Regions from separate parts of the Streptomyces nidicola genome, predicted to be linked through region 1. Evidence: predicted binding sites of a transcription regulator. Region 1 holds the regulator's gene; the other holds the start of a gene.
The links. The regulator HrcA, encoded in region 1, represses chaperone genes, less so after heat shock. The targets are predictions, from matches to a motif close to TTNGCACTCNGNNNNNCNGAGTGCNAA.
Positions count from the first base shown of each region.

Region 2: a site for HrcA is predicted at 3,845-3,871, ahead of groES (co-chaperone GroES). Genes of this name have one in related genera too.

Region 1 is NZ_JBNBPI010000001.1:6,090,553-6,099,742, reverse strand. It holds gene ACOKM3_RS27510 (S41 family peptidase) at 1-1,067, opposite strand, end outside; gene ACOKM3_RS27505 (hypothetical protein) at 1,113-1,649, opposite strand; gene ACOKM3_RS27500 (16S rRNA (uracil(1498)-N(3))-methyltransferase) at 1,753-2,499, opposite strand; gene ACOKM3_RS27495 (nitronate monooxygenase) at 2,499-3,572, opposite strand; gene dnaJ (molecular chaperone DnaJ) at 3,973-5,112, opposite strand; gene hrcA (heat-inducible transcriptional repressor HrcA) at 5,113-6,129, opposite strand; gene ACOKM3_RS27480 (MBL fold metallo-hydrolase) at 6,261-7,001, shown strand; gene ACOKM3_RS27475 (DUF3097 domain-containing protein) at 7,036-7,857, shown strand; gene hemW (radical SAM family heme chaperone HemW) at 7,891-9,123, opposite strand; gene ACOKM3_RS27465 (SpoIIE family protein phosphatase) at 9,166-9,190, opposite strand, start outside.
Region 2 is NZ_JBNBPI010000001.1:4,091,024-4,100,213, reverse strand. It holds gene ACOKM3_RS18515 (class I SAM-dependent methyltransferase) at 1-413, opposite strand, end outside; gene ACOKM3_RS18510 (class I SAM-dependent methyltransferase) at 903-2,102, opposite strand; gene ACOKM3_RS18505 (polysaccharide deacetylase family protein) at 2,185-3,180, shown strand; gene ACOKM3_RS18500 (polysaccharide deacetylase family protein) at 3,177-3,812, shown strand; gene groES (co-chaperone GroES) at 4,016-4,324, shown strand; gene groL (chaperonin GroEL) at 4,446-6,071, shown strand; gene ACOKM3_RS18485 (SDR family NAD(P)-dependent oxidoreductase) at 6,850-7,623, opposite strand; gene ACOKM3_RS18480 (MOSC domain-containing protein) at 7,882-8,550, opposite strand; gene ACOKM3_RS18475 (LysR family transcriptional regulator) at 8,632-9,190, shown strand, end outside.

The sequences.
Region 1 (9,190 bases):
GCGTCGTCGCCCTCGGCGTCCGTCACCCACACGACGTGTTCCTCGCCGTCCACGCGGAAGGTGTGCGGGAGCCGGGCCCGTACGCCCGGTTCGGCGGCGAGCGCGCGGGCGGGGCCCGCACGGTGGGTCACCCAGTGCACGGCGCCGCGCACGTTCACGGCGCTGCCGCGTCCGGTGTGGTCGGGGGACGCGGCGCCGAACCAGTTCGCGGCGTCGACGGGCCGCGGCTGCAGATCGACGCGCTGGCCGCCGAGGCGGATGTCGAGCCGGCGCGCCTCCGCCCCCTCGCCCAAGCCGTCAACGACCCACAGTTCACCGGCACTTGCGTACACGACCCGCGCGCCGTCGGTGGCGGCGTGCCGCGCGTAGAAGCCGTCAACACCACTGTGTCGACGCAGTTCGGTCCCGTCGGGGAGGGAGGAGTAGAGCGCGCCGACGCCCTCGTGGTCGGAGAGGAACGCGACGCGGTCCCCCACCCACATGGGGCACTCGATGTTCCCGTCGAGCTCGGCGTGCAGCCGTACGAAGTCTCCTTCGCCCGACCGGTCGATCCACAACTTGCCCGCCGTGCCGCCCCGGTACCGCTTCCACCAGGCGGCCTCCCGCCCCATCGGCGCGGACAGCAGCAGCACCTGGGACCCGGGCCCGAACGCGACGCCGCCCACGGGCCCGTACGGCAGGGTCTCGGCGGGTCCGCCGTCCAGTGGCACGGCCCGCGCCCAGCTGCGGCGCAGCGAGGCCTGGCCGTGCGTGGTGGTGGCGAGGACCCGCCCGTCGGCCGTCCAGCCGCGCACCTGGGTCGTCCAACTCCCCCAGTGCGTCAGGCGCTTGGCGGGCCCGCCGGACACCGGGGCGATGTGCACCTCCGGCGCTCCGTCGCGGCGCGAGGTCCAGGCGACCGTCTCGCCGTCCGGGGAGAGCCGGGGGCCCGCGACGGGCATGTTGTCGGCGCTGATCCGCCAGGCGCGGCCGCCGTCGAGGGGCGCCGCCCACACGTCGTCCTCGGCGGTGAAGACCACCAACTCGCCGTGCAGGTGCGGAAACCGGAGGTACGCAGGAGTCGTCACCCGGCCCAGCCTAAATTTGGCCGCCGCCCACGTCAGCCCGTCCGATCACTTGCCCTGGTAAGTCGGCGGGGGCGCCGTCACGGTGACGGTCTCGGTGACCGTGTTCGTGGCGCCCGGCGCCGGCTCCTGCGGCGTCGGGTCCTCGGACGGCGCCGGTTGCTGCGATTCCTGCGGGGGCGAAGTGGCGTCGTTCGCCGCGCAGTTGCCGAGCACGCCGACGCTGAACCACACCTTGTTGTCGATACGCCCGATGGTCTTTCCGCGCACGCACTTGCCGGAGACGACCCCGTACACCCACCCCTCCACGGTGATGTCCTTGCCGTCCTTGGTCTTCCCCCGGCACTCGACCTTCACCTCGCCCGACGTGGCGCTGCCGGACGGGGAGCTGCTGCTGTACGTGCCGTTGCAGCTGAGCCAGGCGACCTTGGCGTTCTGCCGGTTCAGCTCGTCGGTGGCCGTCTGGTCGGTGGTGATCGCGACCGTGGACACATTGAGGTCGCCCTCGATCGGCTGGCACGCGACGCCCGTGGCGACGACGGCAGCGACGAGGACCAGTCCGCTGAACCCTCTCGATCCCCGCATGCACGGCAGAATGCCAGCGGACGTACAGCCTCGGTAGTGCGGTTGCAGCCACTGTTGCAGTCACTGTGGGCGCACCCGTCGGACAGGCACCTGTGACAGGTACCTACCCCCACCGTCCCGTACGTCCCAGCAGCAACGCCACCGCCGCCGTACCGGCCGTCGACGTGCGCAGGACGCTCCGGCCGAGCCGCATCGGCCGCGCCCCGGCCTCCTCGAAGACCTTCAACTCCTCGGGCGACACGCCGCCTTCGGGTCCTACGACGAGCACGATCTCGCCGCTGTCCGGGAGTTCGGCCGAAGCCAGTGCCCCGCTCGGGGTGTCCCGGTCCTCGTGCAGCACCGCCGCGAAGTCTGCCCCGGCGAGCAGTGCGGCGACCTCCTTCGTCGTCGCGGCCTCCCCGACGACCGGAAACCGCACCCGCCGCGACTGCTTCCCGGCCTCCCGCGCGGTGGCCCGCCACTTGCCGAGCGCCTTGAGCCCGCGGTCGCCGCGCCACTGCGTGATGCACCGGGAGGCGGCCCACGGCACGATCGCGTCGACGCCGGTCTCGGTCATGGTCTCCACGGCGAGCTCGCCCCGGTCGCCCTTGGGCAGCGCCTGTACGACGGTGATCCGCGGCCGCTCCTCGGGCTCCACCTGGACGGGGCCCGCGTCGACGAGCAGCCGGTCCTTTCCCTCGCTACCGGTGACGACGGCCTCGCACCACGAGCCGAGCCCGTCGGTGAGGGTGATGACCTCCCCGGCCCGCAGCCGCTTCACGGAGACGGCGTGCCGCCCCTCGGGCCCGTCGAGCACATACGCGCGGTCGCCGGGTACTGTCCCTTCGACCACGAAAACGGGAGCGGTCATCAGGCGGCACCCCGCTGCGCCAACGCGGCCTTCGCCGCGTCGAGTTCGGCCGCGAGGACCTCCACGAGCTGCCCCGCCGGGAGCTCCCGCGCGAGCCGGTGCCCCTGGCCCGCCCACAGCGCCATGCCCTGCGGGTCACCGGCCTTGGCGGCGGCCTTGCGCAGCGGCGACGTCATGTAGTGCACCTGCGGGTACGCGGCGGGGGCGTACGGGCCGTGCTCACGCATGAACCGGTTGACGAGCCCGCGGGCGGGCCGCCCGGAGAAGGCACGGGTCAGTTCGGTCCGGGTGAACAGCGGGTTGGTCATGGCCTGCTTGTGCGGCTCCGGTGCCCCGGACTCCGGGGTGACCAGGAACGCGGTGCCGAGCTGTGCGAAGTCGGCGCCGGCCGCGAGCACAGCGGCGATCTGGGCGCCGCGCATGATTCCGCCGGCGGCGATGATGGGCAGCTGCACGGCCTCGCGCACCTGCACGATCAGCGACAGCAGCCCGACCCCGCTCCCGTCGGCCTCGGGGTTGTCCCGGTGCGTGCCCTGATGCCCGCCGGCCTCGATCCCCTGTACGCACACCAGGTCGGCGCCGGCCTCCTGCGCGGCCTGCGCCTCCTCCACCGTCGTGACGGTGACCCCGACCTTCGTGCCGACGCGCTGCAGCGCCTGGACGACCGTGCGCCGGGGGCAGCCGAAGGTGAAGGTGACCAGGGAGACGGGGTCGTCGACGAGGATCGCGAGCTTGGCGTCGTAGCCGTCGTCGCCGCAGTTGTCGGTCTCTCCGAGGGGGGTGCGGTACCAGGTGGCCTCGCCCGAGAGCTGGTTGCGGTAGACCTCGACGGTGGCCGGGTCGGCGTGCTCGGTCTGCGGCATGAAGAGGTTGACGCCGAAGGGCCTGGCGGTCAGCGCCCGCGTCTGTTTGATCTCCTGGTACATCCCGTCGGCCGTTTTGTACCCGGCGGCGAGGAACCCGAGGCCGCCCGCTTCGGTCACGGCGGCGACCAACGCGGGGTGTGAAGCGCCGCCCGCCATGGGGGCCTGCACGATCGGAAGCGGGGAGAGATCGGTCAGTGCGGAGGACATGCCCGCATCGTGCCACGTCCCCCGCGACCAACCGAATCGACGTCACGGGGCTCCACCCCGGACCCCGCTGCTCAAGCGCCGCAGGGGCTGGAAATGCCCACCCGCCGCACGACTCGGAGTGTCCGTAAGCCCGCACACGCGCACGCAAACACCCGGCTCCCGCCCACCTCCCACCACCCGCCCCCTCCGGGGGCGTCGGTCCGACGAGGTGCCGCCACCCGCCTTGGGCAATCTGCCGCCTGGGGCGGCAGGGTGGGCAAGGCGGCACCACGGTGCCGCGCGCCCATGACGACGGGCCCGCCCCCGGCGCAGCGACCGGCAACCCGGCGCCGCGCACCGCGGACACGCGTCGGCCCCCGGTGCCGCACACCGGGGGCCGACCTTGCCTACGACGGCCGACTCAACGGCCGTTGAACGCGTCCTTCAGGCGGGAGAAGAGCCCCTGCTGACCCGGCTGGAACTGCCCCGTGGGCCGCTCCTCGCCGCGCAGCTTGGCAAGCTCCCGCAGCACCCGCTCCTGCTCCGGGTCCAACTTCTGCGGCGTCATGACCTCGACATGCACGATGAGGTCACCACGGCCGCCGCCCCGCAGATGCGTGACACCACGCCCGTGCAGCGGAACCGACTGACCGGACTGCGTGCCCGGCCGGATGTCGATCTCCTCCGTGCCGTCGAGCGTCTCCAGCGGCACCTTCGTGCCGAGGGCCGCCGCCGTCATCGGGATGGTGACCGTGCAGTGCAGATCGTCGCCGCGCCGCTGGAACGTCGGGTGCGGGAGTTCGTGGATCTCCACGTACAGGTCACCGGCGGGGCCGCCACCGGGGCCGACCTCGCCCTCACCCGCGAGCTGGATCCGCGTCCCGTTGTCCACACCGGCCGGGATCTTCACGGTCAGCGTCCGACGGGAGCGGATGCGCCCGTCGCCCGCGCACTCCGGGCACGGAGTGGGCACGACCGTGCCGAAGCCCTGGCACTGCGGGCACGGCCGCGAGGTCATGACCTGGCCGAGGAAGGACCGCGTGACCTGGGAGACCTCACCGCGACCGCGACACATGTCACAGGTCTGGGCGGAGGTCCCGGGCGCGGCGCCCTCACCGCTACAGGTCGTACAGACCACAGCCGTGTCGACCTGGATGTCCTTGGTGGTGCCGAAGGCCGCCTCGTCGAGCTCGACCTCGAGCCGGATCATGGCGTCCTGGCCGCGCCGCGTACGGGACCGGGGCCCGCGCTGCGACGCCGTACCGAAGAACGCGTCCATGATGTCCGAGAAGTTCCCGAACCCACCGGCGCCGAAGCCACCGGCCCCACCGCCTCCGCCGGCCTGCGACAGGGGGTCGCCCCCGAGGTCGTAGACCTGCTTCTTCTGCGGGTCGGAGAGCACCTCGTAGGCGGCGTTGATCTCCTTGAAGCGCTCCTGAGTCTTCGGGTCCGGATTCACATCCGGGTGAAGCTCACGCGCCAGCCTTCGGAAGGCCTTCTTGATTTCGTCCTGGGAAGCGTCGCGGCGCACGCCGAGTACGGCGTAGTAGTCCGTGGCCACTTACGACTCCGCCAGGATCTGTCCGACGTAACGTGCCACTGCGCGTACTGCTCCCATCGTTCCCGGGTAATCCATGCGGGTCGGTCCGACCACGCCGAGCTTGGCCACTGCCTCGCCGCCCGAACCGTAGCCGACCGACACGACGGACGTGGAGTTGAGTCCCTCATGGGCGTTCTCGTGACCGATCCGTACGGCCATGCCCGAATCCCCCAGCTCGCCAAGGAGCTTGAGGAGCACGACCTGCTCCTCCAAGGCTTCCAGGACGGGCCGGATGGTGAGGGGAAAATCATGTCCGAAGCGGGTGAGATTGGCGGTACCGCCGATCATCAGCCGCTCCTCCGTCTCCTCGACGAGTGTCTCCAGAAGAGTGGAGAGCACCGTGGAGACCGTGCCCCGGTCCTCCTGCTCGAAGGCCTCCGGCAGGTCCTGCACCAGCTGCGGCACGTCGGCGAACCTGCGGCCCGCGACACGGCTGTTGAGCCGGGCCCGCAGGTCCGCGAGGGACGATTCGCCGAACGGCGCCGGGCAGTCGATCATCCGCTGCTCCACGCGCCCGGTGTCCGTGATCAGTACGAGCATCAGACGGGCGGGCGCGAGCGAGAGCAGCTCGACATGGCGCACGGTGGACCGGGTCAGGGACGGGTACTGGACGATCGCCACCTGCCGCGTCAGCTGCGCGAGCAGCCGTACGGTGCGTCCGACGACGTCGTCGAGATCGACGGCGCCGTCCAGGAAGTTCTGGATGGCGCGCCGCTCGGGCGCGGCCATCGGCTTCACGGCGGTGAGCTTGTCGACGAACAGGCGGTAGCCCTTGTCGGTGGGGATGCGCCCCGCACTGGTGTGCGGCTGGGCGATGAATCCCTCGTCCTCCAGGGCCGCCATGTCGTTGCGCACGGTCGCCGGCGAGACCCCGAGCTTGTGCCGCTCGGTGAGCGCCTTGGAGCCGACGGGCTCCTCGGTGCCGACGTAGTCCTGGACGATTGCGCGCAGCACTTCGAGCCTGCGTTCATTGAGCATCGGCGCACACCTCCAGAAACAGCCGTTGCGATCATCCTGTCTTTGGCACTCCCTGTGGGCGAGTGCCAATCGTCCCCGGCTCAGTGTACGGCCGGTGGGTACGGGCCCGGCAAGGGCGCTAGCGTCGAGGTATGGAGCTCGCGCAGCGTATCGACTGGTCCTCGGTGGGATGGGAGGGTCTCGCGCCGAACGTGGGGCGGGTGCGGCTGCCCGGCCTCGACTGCACGAGCGGCCTCGTCGTGGGTGAAGACGCGGCGCTCTTGATCGACACCGGATCCTCACTCCGTGAAGGCGCCCGGCTGCGCGCCGACGTCCGTGCGCTCCTCGGGGCGCACCGGAGAGTGACCCATGTCGCGTTGACCCACCCGCACTTCGACCATGTGCTCGGCACGGCCGCGTTCGCGGGCGTCGAGGTGTACGGGGCGGTGGGCATCGACGTCCTCTTCGAGCGCGGCGCCGAGGGGCTGCGCACGGACGCGGTGCGGCACGGCGTCGACCCGGAGGCGGCCACCGAGGCGGTCGACATCCTCGTCACCCCTCGGCACCGGGTGTGCGGCGAGTGGACGCTCGACCTGGGCGGCGGCCTGACGGTGCTGCTCGCGAACATCGGTCCTGCGCACAGCGGCCACGACCTGGCGGTACTGGTTCCGGGGGCCCCGGAGATCGTCTTCTGCGGCGACCTGGTGGAGGAGTCGGGCGAACCGCAGGCGGGCCCGGACGCGGCGCCGCATCACTGGCCCGCGGCGCTCGACCGACTCCTGGACCTGGGCGGCGAGGACGCGGTCTACATCCCCGGGCACGGTTCGGCGGTGAATGCGCAGTTCGTCCGCGCGCAACGCGCCACATTGGCAGCGCGTTTCGGCGTGTCGTAGCCCTGGCCTGCGCTGTTCTCTTATCGTCTGCCGGATGCGCCAGTACTCTGCCGACCTCACGCCCCCGTGGAAGCGGAACAAGCCGGTCCCCGAGGTCCCGGCCGAACCGGACCTCGTCGTCGAAGAGATCTCGACCGGCTTCTGCGGAGCGGTGATCCGGGTCGAGAAGACGGCGCAGGGTCCGACGGTGACCTTGGAGGACCGCTTCGGCAAGCTCCGGGTGTTCCCGATGGAGCCGCGCGGCTTCATGATCGACGGCAAGGTCGTCACCCTCGTACGCCCCTCGGGCCCGGCCCCGACCCGCCCCGCCCGGAGCGCGTCCGGCTCGGTGGCGGTGCCCGGCGCCCGCGCGCGGGTGGCCCGGGCGGGACGCATCTACGTGGAGGGCAAGCACGACGCGGAGCTCATCGAGCGGGTGTGGGGCCACGACCTGCGCATCGAGGGCGTGGCGGTGGAGTTCCTGGAGGGCGTCGACGACCTCCCGGCGGTCGTCGCCGACTTCAGCCCCGGCCCGGACGCCCGCCTCGGCATCCTGGTCGACCACCTGGTTCAGGGCTCGAAGGAATGGCACATCGCCCAATCGGTGACGAGCGAACACGCGCTGGTCGTCGGCCACCCCTACATCGACATCTGGGAAGCGGTGAAGCCGTCCTCGGTCGGCATCGAGGCGTGGCCCCGCGTCCCGCGCGGCCAGGACTGGAAGACGGGCGTGTGCCGGGCGCTGGGCTGGCGGGTGGCCAACACGGGTGAGGCGTGGCAGCACATCCTGTCCCGGGTCCACACGTACAAGGACCTGGAACCGGAACTCCTCGGCCGCGTGGAAGAACTCATCGACTTCGTCACGGCCCCGGCCTGAACCTGCCCGCCGCGTTGCCCACCCCGGCCCAGGTCAATCCACCAGGTCCCGGACCACCGCGTCCGCCAGCAACCGCCCGCGCAGCGTCAGTACCGCGCGGCCCGCGGCGAACGGTTCCGCCTCCAGCAGACCGTCCGCCAAAGCCTTCCGCGCCGCCGCGAGCCCGGCTTCCCGCAGCAATGACAGCGGGCATCCGTCAAGGAGCCGTAGCTCGAGGAGGATCCGCTCGACCCGGCGGTCCTCCTCCGCGAGGATCTCCCGACCGGCCCCCGGCGAACGCCCGTCCGCGAGCGCCGCCGCGTACGCGCCCGGGTGCTTGACGTTCCACCACCGCACCCCGCCCACATGCGAGTGCGCGCCCGGCCCGGCCCCCCACCAGTCCGCCCCGCGCCAGTACAGCTCGTTGTGGAGGCAGCGCCCGGCCTCTGACGTCGCCCAGTTCGACACCTCGTACCAGTCGAACCCCGCCGCCCCGAGCACCTCGTCGGCGATCAGATAGCGGTCCGCGTGCACGTCGTCGTCGGTCATCGGCACCTCGCCGCGCCGGATCCGCCGCGCGAGCTGCGTACCCTCCTCGACGATCAGCGCGTACGCCGAGACGTGGTCAGGACCCGCCCCGAGCGCCGCGTCCAGCGAGGCCCGCCAGTCGTCGTCCGTCTCGCCCGGCGTGCCGTAGATCAGGTCGAGGTTGACGTGCTCGAACCCGGCCGCCCGCGCCTCCGCGACACAGGCCTCGGGCCGCCCCGGCGTATGCGTACGGTCGAGGACCTTCAGCACGTGCTGCCGCGCGCTCTGCATCCCGAACGAGATCCGGTTGAAGCCCCCGGCCCGCAGCTCCGCCAGGTACGCCGGGTCCACCGACTCGGGGTTGGCCTCGGTCGTGACCTCCGCGTCGTCCGCGAGCCCGAACTCGTCGCGGATCGCCCCCAGCATCCGTACGAGGTCGGCGGCCGGCAGCAGCGTCGGCGTACCGCCCCCGACGAACACGGTCCGGACCGGGCGCGGGTCGTCGCCGAGCACCTTCCGGGCCAGGCGTACCTCGTCGATCAGCGTCTCCGCGTAGTTGTCGCGGGACGCGAGCACGCCGCCCGTACCGCGCAGCTCGGTCGCCGTGTACGTGTTGAAGTCGCAGTACCCGCAGCGCGTGGCGCAGTACGGGACGTGCAGGTAGAAGCCGAGGGGGCGCGAGGCGGCGCCGGCCAGGGCGGACGCGGGCAGCGAACCGTCGTCGGGCACGGGCTCACCGTCGGGAAGTGCGGAAGGCATGCCCCCATTGTCCCGCCTCCGTGGATTCCACCCGCACCACCGTCACTGCGCCTGGAGCACCAGCAGC
Region 2 (9,190 bases), 2.0 Mb from region 1:
GCGAGGCGCGCGACGGCGTTCGTCGGGGAGGCGATCACGTCCCACGGGGTGGCGCCGTCGTAGCAGCCCAGTACGAGCAGTCTGCCGCCGGGCGCGAGGGCCTCGCGGAAACGGGTCAGCGTCTCGAACGGCATGTGGTGCAGGCTCGCCAGGCAGCTGATCACGTCGTAGTGGGCGGGCGGGAGTTCGGCCTGCGCGGCGTCGGCGACGCGGTAGCGCGGCCCGCCGCCGGCCGCCTCCGCCACGGCCAGCGTCGCCGGATCCGGGTCGAGCGCGTCGACCCGGTACCCGTGCGCCACGAGCCGCCGCGCGAAGCGGCCGGTGCCGCAGCCGACGTCGAGGGCGGTGTGCCCTCCGGCGGGCAACTGGCGGAGCAGCAGCGGGTGGTAGTGGTCGTTGTGATCGAACGGCACGTTGGGCCTCCGGCGAATCGGGACGACGGGGTCGGGCCCCACGTCATGATTGCGCGGCACCGGGATTCCGGGGCGGTGCCGGGGCCGGCGCCTTCCGTATGCGCAGCCTGCACCGGGGGCCGCCTTGCCCACCCTGCCGCCCCAGGCGGCAGATTGCCCAAGGCGGGGGCGGTTGACTGCGGCGGGTGGGGAGCCGTGGTCGGCGCCGGGTCGCCCAAGGCGTGGTGCGGTACCCCGTCGGGCCGACGCCCCCGGAGGGGGCGGGTGGGTGGGAGATGGGCGGGAGCCCAGGGCCATTGCCTGCGGGCGGGGCAATTCGAGCCCCGCTGCGGGTGGGCAAATCCAGCCCCGCCGGCGATTGAGGCGCGGGGTCCGGGGCGGAGCCCCGTGGCCGGGACGCCGGTTCGGCACCATCAGCCCCGCGGGCGGAGCCCCGTGGCCGGGACCCCGGTTCGGCGTAATCAGGCCCGCGGGCGCAACCCCGACGCCTCAACCCACCGGGGCACCGACAAGCATCGTGGGCGCACCCGCCACCCGGGTAAGAAACACCGTCACCGCCCGCCTCCCGAAGGGCTTCGGCATCGCCTTGCGCCGCAACTCCTCCGGCTCGACCGCCGACCCCCGCTTCTTCACCGTCAGCACCCCCACCTCCCGCTCCCGCAGCAACGCCTTCAACTTCTTTACGTTGAAGGGGAGTTGGTCGGTGATCTCGTACGCGGCGGCGTAGGGCGTGGCGTGCAGCTCGTCCGCCGTCACGTACGCGATCGTCTCGTCGACGAGCCCGCCGCCGACCTCCTCCGCCACCTCGGCCACCAGGTGCGCCCGGATGACCGCGCCATCGGGCTCGTACAAGTACCGCCCGACGCCCCGCACTTCGGGATCGGGCAGCCCCCTGCCGACCAGCGCCCGCGGCCCCGGAAGCAGCGTCGCCCGCATCCGCCCGGGAGCGGTCCCGAACCACAGCACCGCCTCCTTCACGTCACCCCCGTCCGAGATCCACTCGGCGTCGGCCTCCGCGGGGATCGCCTCGTGCGGGATGCCGGGGGCGATCTTCAGCGCGGCGCGCGGCGCCTCGAGTGCGGTGGACACGGCCCAGGACAGGGGAGGGGAGTAGGCCTCGGGATCGAAGATGCGCCCCCGTTTCGTGGAACGCCGCGCGGGGTCCACGAACACGGCGTCGTACCCGGCCGTGTCCACCTCGGTGACGTCCGCCTCGCGCACCTCGATGAGCCCCGCGAGCCCGAGCGCCTCGGCGTTCGCCCGCGCCACCGCGCACGTCAGCGGGTCCCGGTCGACGGCGAGGACCCGGATCCCCGCGCGGGCGAGCGCGATCGCGTCGCCGCCGATGCCGCAGCACAGGTCGGCCACGGAGCGCACGCCGAGCCGCTCGAAGGCATCGGCCCGGTACGCCGCCACGCTCGTCCGCGTCGCCTGCTCGACCCCGTTCGGCGTGAAGTACATCCGGGCCGCGTCCTCGGCCCCGAACTTCGCCACCGCCCGCTGCCGCAGCCGCGCCTGGGCGAGCGCGGCCGAGACGAGCTCGGCGGGGTGCTCGCGACGCAGTTTCGTGGCGAGGGCGAGCTCCTGGGCCGGATCGTGGTCACGGAGTTCGTCGAGCAGGCCCTGGCCCTCGGGGGTCAGGAGGGCGGAGAAGGCGGCGGGCGAAAGGGAGGAGCTCACCCGGCCCATTGTGGGCCAGGCGGGCGACGGTGCGCGCCAGGCGGAGGTGTCGGCTCCGGAACGGGCCCGTGAGCTGTAAGGATCCGGCGCCATGCAACTAGTACGACAAAATGAGAAATCCGCCTCAAAGGGGACCCGGCGGAGACCTGGAACTCGGAAGGGGCCCGGCACCTCGACCGGCGCCCGCCTCCTCTCCCGCCTCATCGCCGCCCTGCTCGCCGCGTCCGCCCTCGCCACCGGATGCGCCGCCGGCACCCCGGAGCGGACCCCCGCGAAACCGGCCCCCGGTCAGCAGGCGCACAAGGGCCTCCAGGCCGCTCCCGCCCGCGCCCTCGACTCGTACGCGACGAAGCTGCGCGCCCAGCGGGCCGCGCTCGTCGCGGCGACCAAGCGCTGGGGCCTCGCCGACGTGCCGCTCACCGCCCCGCGCCCACCGGCGAAGAAGCCGGTCATCGAGGCGCGGAGGGGCTTCGAGGTCGACGGCCAGAAGGAACTCGGCCTGCCGCCCGTCTTCACGACGATCCCGACCACGGACAAGGTCGTCTTCCTCACCATCGACGACGGGGCCGAGAAGGACCCGCGGTTCCTGAAGATGATGAGCGAGCTGCGGATCCCGTACACCGCGTTCCTGACCGACGCCGAAGTCAGGCCGCAGTACGGCTACTTCAAGAAGATGCAGGCCCGCGGCGTCACCCTCAACAACCACACGCTCCACCACCCGTTCCTGCCCGCCCTCTCGTACGCGCGTCAGAAGCACGAGATCTGCGGCATGCAGGACGTCATCGAGAAGAAGTACGGCAAGCGGCCCACGCTCTTCCGGCCGCCGTTCGGCGACTACAACCAGGACACCCTGCGCGCCGCCAAGGCCTGCGGCATCGAGTACGCCCCGATCTGGAACGCCGAGGCGTTCGTGGACCGCATGGACTACCGCGAGTGGGACCGCAGCATCCATCCGGGCGACATCCTGCTCACGCACTTCAGGGGCCGCAAGGACTGGAAGGGCACGATGCCCGACATGATCCGGCACCTCATGAAGTACCTCACCGACCGGGGGTACGCGGTGGCGCGCCTGGAGGACTACCTGTGACACGGCGCGCGCCGTGGGCGCGGCTGCTCGGCTGTGCCCTGGCCGCCGCTCTGCTCGCCGGGTGCGCGCGGGAGGCCGCGCCGCCCCCGCGGCCTGCGGCGGGCGCGGAGGCGGCGGTCCCGCCGGTCGTCTCCCGCGTCCCCACCCGCGACAAGGTGGTCTTCCTCGCGTACGAGGACGGGGCCGGGCGGGACCCCCGCTTCGTCGACCTGGTCCGCGACCGGCGCCTCCCGGTCTCGCTGTTCCTCGCGGGCGCGGGCGGGGGTCGGGGCCGCCTCGGCGAACTGAGCGCCCTGGGCGCCCGGGTGCAGAACCGCACCCTCACCCACGCCCTCCTCCCGGGCCTCGGATACGTGGAGCAGCACGCCGAGATCTGCGGCCAGCGCGACCGCGTCCAGGCCCGGTTCGGAGCGGCGCCCCGCCTCTTCCATCCGCCCCGGGGCGCGTACGACGCGAACACGCTCCAGGCGGCGGCCGAGTGCGGCGTCGACGCGATCGTCCTGTGGCGCGAGCCGGCGGGGCGGCTGCGCCCCGGCGACATCCTCGGGGTGCGGGCGGGGACGACCCCGGATCTTCTGCGCCGCATCAAGGCCGAGGGGTACGAGGTGGCGGCCCTGGAGGACTACCTGTGACCCGCCGGTCCACCCATCAGCGGCGGAGTCGATTAGCAGTCCGCTTGACCGAGTGCTAATCGCAGTCATAGTCTCGGCCCTGGCACTCACCACTGGAGAGTGCCAACAGCGACGGGCAGGTCCGGCACCCGCGACGACGGATCCACCTGGTCGCCACCCCAGACTGTTAACCCCGTGAGATCTCCGAAGGGGGAGACCGGATCGTGACGACCTCCAGCTCCAAGGTTGCCATCAAGCCGCTCGAGGACCGCATTGTGGTCCAGCCGCTCGACGCCGAGCAGACCACGGCCTCTGGCCTGGTCATTCCGGACACCGCGAAGGAGAAGCCCCAGGAGGGCGCCGTCCTCGCCGTGGGTCCCGGCCGCTTCGAGAACGGCGAGCGCCTTCCGCTCGACGTCCAGGTCGGCGACGTCGTGCTGTACAGCAAGTACGGCGGCACCGAGGTGAAGTACAACGGCGACGAGTACCTCGTCCTCTCGGCTCGCGACGTGCTCGCGATCGTCGAGAAGTAATTCACCCAAGCTTTCCCAGCTTCCCAGAAGCAGAATGCTTTGAACCGCGCCCCTGGCCCCCGCTGATATTGCCGGGTGCGAGGGGCGCGGTTCGCTTTTTCGAGAGGACTGACTCAGCTCCATGGCGAAGATCCTGAAGTTCGACGAGGACGCCCGTCGCGCCCTCGAGCGCGGCGTCAACAAGCTTGCCGACACGGTCAAGGTGACGATCGGCCCCAAGGGTCGCAACGTCGTCATCGACAAGAAGTTCGGCGCCCCGACCATCACCAACGACGGCGTCACCATCGCCCGTGAGGTCGAGGTCGAGGACCCGTACGAGAACCTCGGCGCGCAGCTGGTGAAGGAGGTGGCGACCAAGACCAACGACATCGCGGGTGACGGTACGACCACCGCCACCGTGCTCGCCCAGGCCCTGGTCAAGGAAGGCCTGCGCAACGTTGCCGCCGGTGCCTCCCCGGCCGCCCTGAAGAAGGGCATCGACGCCGCGGTCAAGGCCGTGTCCGAGGACCTCCTCGCGACCGCCCGCCCGATCGACGAGAAGTCCGACATCGCCGCCGTCGCCGGTCTGTCCGCGCAGGACAACCAGGTCGGCGAGCTCATCGCCGAGGCGATGGACAAGGTCGGCAAGGACGGTGTCATCACCGTCGAGGAGTCCAACACCTTCGGCCTGGAGCTCGACTTCACCGAGGGCATGGCCTTCGACAAGGGATACCTGTCCCCGTACTTCGTCACCGACCAGGAGCGTATGGAGGCCGTCCTCGACGACCCGTACATCCTGATCCACCAGGGCAAGATCGGCTCGATCCAGGACATGCTCCCGCTCCTGGAGAAGGTCATTCAGAACGGTGGCTCCAAGCCGCTCCTGATCATCGCCGAGGACGTCGAGGGCGAGGCCCTGTCGACCCTGGTCGTGAACAAGATCCGCGGCACGTTCAACGCCGTCGCCGTGAAGGCCCCCGGCTTCGGTGACCGCCGCAAGGCGATGCTCCAGGACATGGCCACCCTCACCGGTGCCACCGTCATCGCCGAGGAGGTCGGCCTCAAGCTCGACCAGGCCGGTCTCGAGGTGCTCGGTTCCGCGCGCCGCGTGACCATCACCAAGGACGACACCACCATCGTCGACGGTGGCGGCAAGTCCGAGGACGTGCAGGGCCGCGTCGCGCAGATCAAGGCCGAGATCGAGAACACGGACTCGGACTGGGACCGCGAGAAGCTGCAGGAGCGCCTGGCCAAGCTGGCCGGCGGCGTCTGCGTCATCCGCGTCGGTGCCGCGACCGAGGTCGAGCTCAAGGAGAAGAAGCACCGTCTGGAGGACGCCATCTCCGCGACCCGCGCCGCGGTCGAGGAGGGCATCGTCTCCGGTGGTGGCTCCGCTCTGGTGCACGCCTCCAAGGTCCTGGACGACTCCCTCGGCAAGGAGGGCGACGAAGCCACCGGTGTCGCCGTCGTCCGCCGCGCCGTCGTCGAGCCGCTCCGCTGGATCGGCGAGAACGCCGGCCAGGAGGGCTACGTGATCGTCTCCAAGGTCAAGGAGCTCGAGAAGGGCAGCGGCTACAACGCCGCGACCGGCGAGTACGTGGACCTGGTCAAGGCCGGCGTCATCGACCCGGTCAAGGTCACGCGCTCCGCCCTGGAGAACGCTGCCTCCATCGCCTCCCTGCTCCTCACGACCGAGACCCTGGTCGTCGAGAAGCCGGCGGAGGAGGAGCCCGAGGCCGCCGGCCACGGGCACGGTCACTCCCACTGACCCGCTCCGCTTCAGTTGAAGCGACCGAGGCCCGGCTCCCCGTCGCGGGGAGCCGGGCCTCGGCGTTTGCCGGGGTGGGCGCCCTCGTGAGGTGCGGCCTGCACCGGGGGCCGCCTTGCCCACCCTGCCGCCCCAGGCGGCAGATTGCCCAAGGCGGTGGCGGTCGACCGCGGCGGGTGGGGAGCCGTGGCTGCGGCAGATTGCCCCAGGCGCGTGCGGCCGACCGCAGTGGGTGGGAGCCGTGGCTGCGGCAGATTGCCCCAGGCGTGTGCGGCCGACCGTAATGGGTGGGTGCCGTGGCCGCGGTGGATTACCCAAGGCGGTGGTGGGCGACCTCAGCGGGTGGGGTGCCGTGCTCGGCGGCGGGTCGGCAAATCCAGCCCCGCCGGCGTTTGAGGCGCGGGGTACGGGGCGGAGCCCCGATCTTGTGAGCCTCGCCGGCGGATTGCCCAAGGCGGCTGGCGGCACCCCGTCGGGCCGACGCCCCCGGAGGGGGCGGGTGGTGGGAGATGGGCGGGAGCCGGGCGATTGCCTGCGGGCGGGCTGGACAACTCAAGCCCTGCGGGCGGGGCGGGACCACTCGAGCCCCGCGGCGGGCGGGACGACTCGAGCTCCGCGGCGGGCGGGACGACTCGAGCTCCGCGCCGGGTGGGCGTTGCCAGCCCCGCTCCGTGACGAGACTCGCGGGGTAAGCGGCGGCGCCCCGATCTTTTGAGCCCCGCCGGCGATTGAGGCGCGGGGGGCCGCGGCGGTACCCCGTGGCGTAGGGAGAACTCCCTTACTGGGGACCGTACTTGCGGCCCGTACGGGACGTGATCCCGCCCAGGAGGACGCGCGGCGTCACCTTCACCACGCCCATGAGGGCCTTGTACCGGGGGTCCGGGATCGACAGCGACTTGCCACGCGCGAGGTCCGCGAGCGCCGCCGCCACCAACTTGTCCGCGTCGAGCCACATCCACTTCGGGATGTTGCCCGTACCCATCCCGGCCCGCTCATGGAACTCCGTACGGACGAACCCGGGGCACAGCGCCATCAGCCGCACCCCACTGCCCGCGAGGTCCTTCGCCGCGCCCTGCGTGAACTGCACGACCCACGCCTTCGACGCCCCGTACGTACCGCGCGGCACGAACGCCGCCACCGACGCCACGTTGACCACACCACCGCGCCCGCGCTCCCGCATCGCCCCGGCCGCCGCCGACGTCAGCCGCAGCACCGCCTCGCAGTGCACCTTCAGCATCGTCAGCTCGTCGGCCATCGGGACTTCCAGGTAGTGCCCCTTGTTGCCGAACCCGGCGTTGTTGACCAGCAGGTCGACCGCGGCCTTACGGTCCGTCAGGCGCGCCTCGACCGCCGCGATCCCGTCATCCGTGGCCAGGTCGGCGGTGAGCACCTCGGCCTCGATGCCGTGCCGGTCGTGCAGTTCTGTCGCCTGCTCGTGCAGCCGCTCGGTGTCGCGCGCGACGAGCACCAAGTTGTGTCCGTCGGCGGCGAGTTGCCGTGCGAACGCGGCGCCGATGCCCGCGGTGGATCCGGTGATCAGGGCGGTAGTCATGCCCCAAGGTTAATGATCGCGGAACGGTGCCTGGGCACGGAACCGGAGTGGGCGCCTCCGTGATGTGCGGCCTGCACCGGGGTGCCGCCTTGCCCGCCCTGCCGCCCAAGGCGGCAGATTGCCCAAGGCGGCGGGGGTCACCGCCACGGGTGGGGAGCCATACTCGGCGGCGGATGAGCAAATCCAGCCCCGCCGGCGTTTGAGGCGCAGGGCCCGGGGCGGAGCCCCGCGACGTGGGGGCGGCCGACCGCGACAGAACTACGACCCGTACTTCTCCACGTACTCCCGCGCGGAGCGAACCGCCTCCGGATGCAGCGCGTCCCCCGCGGCGAGCAACCGCGGCAGCAGCTCCCGCTCGGTCGTCACCGCACGGAACTGGAAGGCCACGCTCACCTCGTGGTCCGGCCGGCGCACGATCTCGATGGAGTCGCCCGCCCGGATCTCGCCCGGCTCGATCACCCGCAGATACGCCCCCGGCGCCCCTTCTTTGGTGAACCGCTTGACCCAGCCCCGCTCGCCCAGATGCCCCTGGAAGGTCCGGCACGGAATCCGGCTCGACGTCACCTCCAGGACCAGGTCGGCCCCGATCCGCCAGCGCTCGCCGATCCTCGCGCCCGACACGTCGACCCCTTCGGTCGTGAGGTTCTCGCCGAACGAGCCGCTGGGCAGCGAACGGTCGAGCTCCTCGCCCCACGCGTCCAGGTCCTCACGCGCGTACGCGTACACCGCCTGGTGGTCCCCGCCGTGGTGCCGCAGGTCGCACACCGCGTCCCCGGCGAGCCCGCTCGCGCCGGTCCCCTTGGGGCCAGGAGCCGACACCCGCACGGGACCTGCGACGGGCCGCTTGTCGATGCCCGTGACCCCCTCGGGCTGGTCCGTGTAATCGGCGGACTGGGGCCGCCCCAGATTCAGCGACAGAAGCTTCATGTGCGGAACGCTACGGGACCGACACCCAAAGCCGCCACGCATTATCCGGCGCGATCCCCAAGAGTCGCTTATGCTTGAGGGGTGATCGAGGCCCGTCATCTCCGTGTCCTGCGCGCCGTCGCCGCCACCGGCTCCTTCTCCGCGGCGGCCCGCGAGCTGGGCTGCACCCAGCCCGCCGTGAGCCAGCAGATGAAGGCCCTGGAGTCCTCGGCCGGCACCCCGCTGCTGATCCGCACCGGCCGCGAGATGCGCCTGACCCAGGCCGGCGAGGCCCTCGTGCGGCACGCGTCGGGCATCCTCGCCGGGCTGACGGCCGCCGAGGAGGAGATCGCCGCGATCGCGGGCCTGCGTGCCGGGCGCGTCCGCCTCGTCTCCTTCCCCAGCGGCAGCTCGACGCTCGTGCCCACCGCCCTCGCCGCCCTGCGCGCCGAACACCCCGGCACGCGCGTGTCCCTGGTCGAGGCCGAACCGCCCCGCTCCGTGGAGATGCTGCGAGAGGGCGACTGTGACGTCGCGCTCGCGTTTCGATACGAGGGCGCGCACGCCACGGAGGACTGGGACGACCTCGTCGTACGGACGCTGTTCGCCGACCGGCTCGTGGGCCTCGTCCCCGAGGGGCACGCGCTGGCGGGAGCCGGCT